DNA from 4 places in the Luteimonas sp. AC640a genome. Region 3 is predicted to be linked to each of the others. Evidence: predicted binding sites of a transcription regulator. Region 3 holds the regulator's gene; each other region holds the start of a gene.

Region 1 (2,186 bases), on a different contig from region 3:
CGGCGGCAATGCTGGCGAGCGTTTCGCCGTTGTTGACGGTGTAGGTCATGGGAGGCGCAGTCCTTCGGGCATTTGGCAGAGATGAAACCGCGTCCGGGGCGCCGCGTCAGCCCGGGGCAAGCCCTAGGTGTGGGCGGTTCGCCGCTTTGCCCGCCTGGCCGACTGAAATCGTGCTTCCCCGAATCGCAACCACGGGGCGCTTCTCAGCGTCCTGTCCGGTTTTCGCAGTCTGGAACTTCGCATCAACGCAGGTTGACGAACCCTTCCGCGTCGACGTTGCCGTGCGCGATCCGGTCACGCATGTCCGCGGTGCTCAGGCCGGTATCGAGCGGAGATGCAGACGGTCAACGAAAGTCGTCCAGTTGCCGCCCCATTCCAGGCCCATACCGGTGCAGATGCGGCCGATGGCATCCGGGTCGGAGCTACCGTTGATGCTGCGGTTCGGGCGCACTTCGACGACGTCGAAAGTGGTGGCGAAGGTCGGTTGCTGCAGCCGACGTTGGCGTTGGCGTTGGCGTTGGCGTTGGCGTTGGCGTTGGCGACGATATCGACAACGCAAGAATCAATGTGCGATGTCCGCCCTTGCGCGCGCTACAGCTTCACCGCTTGCCCTGTTGCTCTTGACCGACTCGCTGCCCGCTACGTGGTGCGCCACGTTGGCATTCGCGCGTCCGTGATCGACGCGGATACGAGAGCGACGATCGCAGGCGCCGTTGTCGATGAGGGGTTCGATGCCGGGCAGCCCCGCATCCTGGCCAGCTTGCGCCCGAGGCGCGGCGCGCGATCACGCCGTTGATGGGCGAGGCGCTGGTGCGCTGGTGCCTCTGGATTTGCAGCGAGGGCTGCCAACCACAGCGCGCGGCGCGGCGCGCAGGCTGGAATGCTGATTTCCCGCGGCCCCGTATCCGTCATCTCGGTACCGTCCCACTGACCCGCTCGGACACGGGAGACGATCGAAGCTGCGCGTCCGATCTATGAGCGAACAGTCCCTGCCTCGACCAAGAACGGGGTCACGAAGAGCGAGGCATGTTCGCGCCTCCCTTCCACACACCCAAACGAAGAAGAACGAAGGTCTGCTGAAGCGGGAGACCCGCCGCGCGCGACGCGCTCAAGTTGGGCACGCGCGCGCCGATACGGACACTGGTCCTTTGCTTTCAGCTCATTCGTTGCGGTGCCTGTCTGAAAGCGCCTGGCGCGCTGGCGGGTGTTGCCGGAAGGACTGCAAGCGGGAGACGACCCGCCCGCAGACTGGCTGACGCCCGATGCTCCGTACGATCCGATCCGACCAGCTCAAGCCCGGTATGCATGTCCAGCGCCTGTGCGGCTCCTGGCTCGACCATCCGTTCTGGCGTACGTCGTTCCTGGCCGATGCCGACGCCGTGGCGAAGATCTGCGCCAGCGGTGTCGAGACGCTGGTGATCGATTGCACGCTGGGCAGCGATGTGTCGCCCGAGCCGCTGGCACAGGCAGCGGCAGCACCGGAGGCCACGCAGGCCGCATCGCCTGTGTCCGCGCCGCGCGAGGCGACACCGCAGGTCGACACCGGCAACTTCGAGGTCGAGGTCAAAAGCGCGCGCGCGCTGTTGCAGGACGGCCGGGCGCTGGTCGAGGCGATGTTCGGCGAGGCGCGTCTGGGACGAAACGTCGATACCGGTGCGGCCACGCCACTGGTGGCGGCGGTCTGTGCTTCGGTGCTGCGCAATCCGCATGCCTTGATCAGCGTGGCCCGACTGAAGACGGCCGACGATTACACCTATCTGCATTCGATGGCGGTCGCCGGCCTGATGACCATGCTGGCACGCGGCATGGGCCTGCCCGAGGACGAGGTGCACGCGGCCGCGAAGGGTGGCCTGCTGCATGACATGGGCAAGGCGATGTCGCCGCCGCACGTGCTCAACAAGCCGGGGCGACTGACCGAGGCGGAGTTCGACGTGATGCGCCGACATCCCGAACAAGGCCATCGCCTGCTGGTGGACAGCGGCGTGGACGACGCCGCCGCGCTCGACATCGCGCTGCATCATCACGAGAAAATGGACGGCACCGGTTATCCGCGTCAGCTGGAGGGCGAGGGGATCTCGCAGATGGCGCGAATGGCCGCGATCTGCGACGTCTACGACGCGGTCACCTCGGATCGTCCCTACAAGCGCGGATGGTGTCCGGCGGAGGCCTTGCGCCAGATGGCGTCA
Region 2 (2,186 bases), on a different contig from region 3:
GGTCGCCGGCATCAGGATCACGAATTCCTCGCCGCCGAAACGGCCGACGACATCGTTGTCGCGCAGCGTCAACTTGGTCACGTCGGCGAAGTGGCGCAGCGCCGCGTCGCCGCCCAGATGGCCGTGCACTGCATTGAGGCGGCGGAAATCGTCGAGGTCGGCCAGCGCCATGCACAAGGGGCGGTCTTCGCGCATGCGCGCAGCCTCCCGCTCGAAGGCCTCGTCAAAACCGCGGCGGTTGAGGCAGCCGGTGAGCTCGTCCTCGCGCGCCAGGCCCGAGGCGTCGCTGAGTTTCTGTTCCAGCTGGTGGATGCGCCGCTCGCTTTCTTCCAGTTCGCGGCGCGCGGCCACCAGATCGTCACGCGCGCGGATCGCGCGGGCCTGGATACGTCCGGTGTCGTCGAGCACCGCGTCCAGCACGCCGTTGAATTCGGCGATGCTGCGCGACTCGCGGATCCGGCTTGCATGTCCGGCCAAACGGTCCTGGAACTCGCCGGTGTGCGTGGCCATGCTGTCGAGGCGTTCGACGAACGTGCCCATCATCGAGCGCATCGCCGTCCGCGACTCGTCGATGCCCGCCTTGAGCAAGGTCTGCCGGTACAGGACTTCGCGCAGGTTGGCGCGCGCTTCCTGCATGGTCGTTTTGTCCATCGGCCCGGCCAGCAGGCTGCGGATCTGGGCAACCTGGCCGTGCAGCCAGCTCTTCTCCTCCAGCAGCTCGCCGACATTCTCCAGCAGCAGGTCGAACAGGCCGATCAGCAGCGAGAGCTGTTCTTCGGTGTCCTGGGTGTGCACGCCGACCCGGTGGCACAGATCGGTCAGTCGTCGTGCGAGCCCCGTGAGGTCCTGGCCAGGCGTCCAGTTGCGGAATCCGGTGGCCAGTGAGAGCGCCTCGTCCGACAGCGCCGGATCGTTGCGCAGCAGTGCCGCAAGCGCCGCGCCCAGAGTGTGGCGCAGCAGGTCGCGCAGACGTTCGATTTCCGCGCCGCCCGGTGGCGGCGTCTCCAGTTCGACGTGACGGACGTACTTGTCGATCAGCTGGCGCATCGCGCGCCCGTAGGTCAGCCAATCGCCTGACTTGGATGCCGCCTGCAGATAGCGGCCCAGGTCGCCCAGCTCGTCATGCAGGCCAGCCATGCCATCGGCGAACGCGACCAGCAGGCGCTGTGGTTCATCGACGCCCGCGAACAGCGCCACCAGTGCCTCGGCGCCGATCGCACTGCCAGCATCACGCGCCCGCCCACGGAATGGGGGTTCGGCGGCGACGTTGGCGTCGGTCGGCTTGGGCATGGCACTCACGGCGTGAAGGCGATGGTCCGCGCGTGCGCGTCATCTCCCGGAATCGGTCATCCGCTATCGGCCGATCCACGCGCGACTTGAGCGCGCCGACGTGTAACGGGCAGCGCCGGACGCCCGACCTGCGACCCTTCACGGACAGTCGGGACGCGGCCACCCGGAACGGGTGACCGCATCGGGGACTCAGTACTTCGGCACGCCGCCGTCCACGCTATCGCTCCAGGCATCGATGCCGCCGGCGACGTTGTAGATGTGGGTGAACCCCTGGTTGCGGAAATGCTCGGCGGCCTGCTGGCTGCGGCCACCGTGGTGGCACAGGAACGCCAGCGGCGTGTCCTTGGGCAACTCTTGCAGGCGGGTGATCGCGTCGCCGTCGAGCACTTCGAACGGACGCGCGACGCTGGCGGTCGCGCGCTCGTCCGGCGGGCGCACGTCGACGAGGGTCAGCGTGCCGGCGGCGAGGCGGTCGTTGGCGTCGGCCGGGCTGATGTCCTGCACCGGCTTCGGCGCGTTCGGGTTGTCGATGACCAGACCGCGGCCGCGAATGTCGTCGGCGAAGTCGATCGTCATGCCCTCGGCGCGGCGTGCGCCGGCGAGGTCGAACTGCACGTCGATGCCGTCGGCCTGGGCGATGATCGCCGAGGCGCTGCGCGGTGCGAGCTGCAGGCGGGTGCGGAAGTTGCCGTCGATGTCGACCTGCAGCACGTAGTCGCCGCCGGCGTCGCCGACCGCCTTGGCGATCATCTCGCGCGCGGCCGGGGTGATCGAGATCGACGGCGGTGTGCGATCCGGCGGGGCGACGCCGAACAGGCCGTGCAGTTCACCGCTGCCGACCATCTGCTCGATGATGTCGCTGCCGCCGACGAGTTCTCCGTCGACATAAAGCTGCG
Region 3 (2,186 bases):
TGTCGAGGGCCTGCGACAGTTCGCGCGCAAGCCGGCCCAGGCCGGTGACGAGGCTGCGCGCACGCGCATTCGCCAATGCGTCGACCTGTTGGCGCCAACCTTCCTCGTCGCCGCGCTCCAGTGCTTCCAGCGCGTCGTGCAGCATGTTCGCCAGTCGGGCGCGTTCGTTGTCGGGCGTGGTCATGCCGCGTTCCCGAGGCGCTCGAAGATCTTGCCGAGCTTTTCTTCCAGCGTCTGCGCGGTGAAGGGTTTGATGATGTAGCCGTTCACGCCGTTCTGGGCAGCTTCGATGATCTGCTCGCGCTTGGCTTCGGCGGTCACCATCAGCACCGGCAACGGGCGGAACTTGGGATCGGCGCGGATCGCGCACAGCAACTCGATGCCGGTCATGCCCGGCATGTTCCAGTCGGTGATGACCAGCTCCACCGCGTCCTGGCGCAGCACGGACAGCGCGCTGTGGCCGTCTTCCGCCTCGACCGTATTGTTGAAGCCGAGATCGGACAGCAGGTTCTTGACGATCCGGCGCATCGTCGAGAAATCGTCGACGATCAGGATGCGGATGTTCTTGTTCAAAACGTGTTCCTCAAAAAGAGCGTGCAACAGTGTGGGATGGGATGCGCCGCCGCATCCCGATCGTCAGTCGTCGAGGCCGAAGCCCGTATCGGCGAGCTGGAAGGCGGTGAGACGGCCGCGCAGGCGGATCACCGCCTGCCCGTGGATCTGGCAGACGCGGGACTCGCTGACGCCGAGCACGGCACCGATCTCTTTCAGGTTGAGCTCCTGCTCGTAGTACAGCGACAGCACCAGTTGCTCACGCTCTGGCAGGTGGCCGATCGCCTTGGCGAGCTCACGGCCGAATTCACCGCGCACCAGCGCTTCCTGTGGCGTGGGCCCGCCGCCCCGGCTGACCGGCTCCACCTCGCCGTGATCTTCGACGTGCGAATCCAGGCTGAGTACCTGCCCGCGCGCAGCGTCCTCCAGCAGGCGCTGGTACTCGCCCAGGGGAAGTTCGAGCTTGGCAGCGACTTCCTGCGCGCTGGCCGCGCGTCCGCTGCTCTGTTCGATCTCTCGGATCGCCGCCGCAGCTTCACGTGCGCGCCGGTGCACGGAGCGGGGGACCCAGTCGCCACGGCGGATTTCGTCGATCATCGAGCCACGGATGCGGATCGACGCGTAGGTCTCGAACGAGGCGCCCTGGTCGGCGTCGTAGCTGCGCGAGGCTTCGAGCAGGCCGATCATGCCGGCCTGCACGAGGTCGTCGATCTCCACACTGGCCGGCAGGCGCGCTGCGAGGTGATGGGCGATACGGCGAACCAGTTCGGCATGCTGGACCAGCGGGTCGACCGCGGCCGTGCGTTGCACCGCCTGGTACTGGCGGGCGGCGAGGTTCATGCGGTCACTCCCTGGCGCAGCATGCGCTCGACAAAGAACTCGACATGCCCGCGCGGCGCGGTCGGCGCCTGCCAGCGCGAGATGCGGCGGGCGATCTCGACCAGCGCACGCGCCGATGGGCTGCCCGGATAGGCCAGCACCACAGCCTGCTGGCGCTGCACTGCCATGCGCAGCCAGTCGCACTGCGGCACCGCGCCGAGGTAGTTCAGCGACACGCCGCCGATGAAGCGTTCGCAGACGCGCGAGAGCTTGTCGTGCAGGTTGCGGCCTTCCTGCGGGCTGCGGACCATGTTGGCGACGACCTGCACCCGGTCGACGCCACGCTCGCGCGCCAGCACCTTGATCAATGCGTACGCGTCGGTGATCGAGGCCGGTTCGTCGCAGACCACGACCAAGGCGTCGTGCGCGGCCTGGCAGAAAGTCAGCACCGAATCGGTGATGCCGGCTGCGGTGTCCACCACCAGCAGGTCGAGATCACGCTGCAGGTCGTTGAAGACGTTGACCAGGCCCGCGTGTTCGGCGGGACGCAGTTCGGCCATATGCCGGCGACCCGATGCGGCGGGCACGACCAGCACACCGCCCGGACCTTCGAGGATCACATCGTCGAGTTCGCAGCGTCCGGCGACCAGGTCGGCCAGCGTGCGCTGCGGCGACAGGCCCAGCAGCACGTCGACGTTGGCCAGGCCCAGATCGGCGTCCAGCAGCAACGTGCGCTGGCCCATGCCCGAAAGCGCCACCGACAGGTTGGCCGAGATGTTGGTCTTGCCCACACCACCCTTGCCACCGGTGACGGC
Region 4 (2,186 bases), on a different contig from region 3:
TGGCGCCGAAGTAGGCGAGTTCGCAGGCCTCCGCATACGACATCGACTCGAGGCAGACAGCGTCGGGCACGAGCCTCGGATCAGCGGACAGCACACCGTCGACATCGGTCCAGATCGTCAGCGCGTCGGCATCGAAGAGGTTGGCGAAGATCGCCGCGGAGTAGTCGCTGCCGTTGCGACCCAGCGTCGTGTCGCGGCCGTCGGCATCGCGCGCAACGAAGCCGGTGATCACGACATCTCGTGCGCCGTGCGCAAGACGCCACGTCGCGAGTCGGGCGCGGCTGGCATCCCAGTCGACAACGGCGCCCATCTCGGCGGCGTGGACGACCAGGACCTCGCGCGCATCGAGCCGGTGCCAGTCCGGACCAAGTGCGGCTTGTGCGAGCCGCGAGGCCAGTTGCTCGCCGCAGCCGTGGATGCGCGCGAGGCGCGCGTCCCGCGATTGCGGATCGACACCGGATTCGTGGTCCTGCAGATCGTGCGCCAGCGCAGAGAACTCCGCCTCGAGCGCGACGTGCAGCGGACCGCCCGCTTCGGATTCGAACGCATCCGCCGTGTCGAGATGGCGCTGGCGCAGTGCCTCCCAGCCCGGCTTCCAGTCTTCGCCGGCAGCGGCCGCATCGCCGAGTGCGACCAGCGCATTGGTGGTGCCCGCCATCGCCGAGACCACGACCGGCCGCAAGCGCGCGTCGGCAGGCACGAGGACGGCGAGCCTGCCGATATGTGCGGCATCGGCCAGGCTGCTGCCACCGAACTTGTGCACGTGACAGGCGAGTGCGGGCGATGCCAAGGGGGCGGGTGAAGCGAGTGGCGCGACAGCGGACATCGGAGAACTCCTCATGGAGCTCCGCAGCCGGCAGGGTCGGGACGAGGCGTCCGCACCCCGGGTCGGGATGCGGAGCGGGCGGTCAGATCAACTGGCGCACGTCCACATCCCGGGGCCGGTGGTACCGGTGCCGGGGATGGTGGTCGTGGTAATGGTCATCGTCAGGGAGGCAGGAGTCGTCGCACGTGGCTGCTCACCGGCATGACCGGTAGCGAGGCTGCGGGGCGAGTGCGTGTTGCGATGCGTCATGGCCGCAGAACAGCATGGGGCTTCGTGCGGTGTCAACAGTTCGATCTGAAACGATGGGACGTCCTGCCACCGAGCATCGCGCTGGACCTCAATTCGGCGGGCCTACGGCCGCTAACGAGGCGGGGCGGAAGCGCAACGGATTGATCATCATGTCGGAGTGCGGGAACGTCGCGACCTCATGCGTCATGGACGGTTTGCCGGACGCACCCATTGGCCTGTTGCGCCTGACCAGTCACGGGCGCATTGACGAGGCGAATGCCGTGGCACGGGATCTGCTCGGCCTGGGGGCCAGGCCGGATACCGGTTGGCCGGCACCCTGGGGCGTTCCACGCGACGCACTTCAAGCGCCCGAGGGTGTCTGGATCGCACCCGGCGGCGACCCCGCGCGTCGGCTGCGTTACCGGCGCGCAGGCGAGGGCTGGCTGGTATCGCTGCCGCACGCCGAGACTGCAGCACTGCTGCGCGACCAGGCACGTCGGGAAGCAGGTGCGCCTGCGCTGTCGATGTCGATGTCGGTGGCCAGCGCCGAACCGGCGGACGACGCGCGCGGTCTGCTGGTCCGGGTGGGTGCCGGCCTGACCGCCTGCGATCTGGACCTGGACCTGGAGCTGGGCGACAGCGCACTGGCGGCCGAGTGTCACCTGTCCGCTGGCTTCGGCAATCTGACCGAGGCGATCCGACAGGCGGTGGCGCTGTCGGTTGATATCGCTGGTGCGGTGCCGGAGGTGGTCGCGGACAACGATCGCCTGGTGCAGCAGTCGCAGACCCAGGTCGATGCACTCGTCGAGGTCATGGCTGCAAGCCGTCGCCTGCTCGACGGTGTACAGGCCGCCGCCAACGAATTGTCGGCCGTCCGCGCCGAAGCCGCGCGCGCGGATGCCAGCGTGCGCGCCGGTCGCGAGGCGGCGGCGGTCCTGGCGGACGCGATCTGCGAGGTGGAGCGTCGCGTCACGCGGGCGACTGAAGTCATCGCAGTGATCGATGCGGTGTCGATGCAGACCAACCTGTTGTCGGTCAACGCCGGCATCCAGGCCGCACACGCCGGGCCGGCGGGACGCGGCTTCGCGGTCGTGGCGACCGAGATCCGGTTGCTCGCCGAGCGCGCCGCCAA

Evidence for each region. Region 3 encodes FliA, which starts transcription of late flagellar genes. Its sites were predicted from a motif close to TAAAGTTTNNCNNNCNNNGGCCGATAA; they were not measured.
Region 1: the regulator FliA is predicted to act here: its motif matches at 1,109-1,135, upstream of ACZ9YD_RS09950 (HD-GYP domain-containing protein).
Region 2: the regulator FliA is predicted to act here: its motif matches at 1,354-1,380, upstream of ACZ9YD_RS10950 (GGDEF domain-containing protein).
Region 4: the regulator FliA is predicted to act here: its motif matches at 1,164-1,190, upstream of ACZ9YD_RS03765 (methyl-accepting chemotaxis protein).

Annotation. Positions count from the first base shown of each region.
Region 1 covers NZ_CEEDOV010000010.1:184,182-186,367, forward strand. Annotated here, with positions in the region: gene ACZ9YD_RS09940 (LysM peptidoglycan-binding domain-containing protein) at 1-49, opposite strand, end outside; gene ACZ9YD_RS09945 (M15 family metallopeptidase) at 314-451, opposite strand; gene ACZ9YD_RS09950 (HD-GYP domain-containing protein) at 1,263-2,186, shown strand, end outside.
Region 2 covers NZ_CEEDOV010000010.1:417,136-419,321, reverse strand. Annotated here, with positions in the region: gene ACZ9YD_RS10950 (GGDEF domain-containing protein) at 1-1,290, opposite strand, end outside; gene grxD (Grx4 family monothiol glutaredoxin) at 1,480-2,186, opposite strand, start outside.
Region 3 covers NZ_CEEDOV010000007.1:561,255-563,440, forward strand. Annotated here, with positions in the region: gene ACZ9YD_RS06790 (protein phosphatase CheZ) at 1-184, opposite strand, end outside; gene ACZ9YD_RS06795 (chemotaxis response regulator CheY) at 181-573, opposite strand; gene ACZ9YD_RS06800 (RNA polymerase sigma factor FliA) at 637-1,392, opposite strand; gene ACZ9YD_RS06805 (P-loop NTPase) at 1,389-2,186, opposite strand, start outside.
Region 4 covers NZ_CEEDOV010000006.1:56,148-58,333, forward strand. Annotated here, with positions in the region: gene thrA (bifunctional aspartate kinase/homoserine dehydrogenase I) at 1-826, opposite strand, end outside; gene ACZ9YD_RS03765 (methyl-accepting chemotaxis protein) at 1,261-2,186, shown strand, end outside.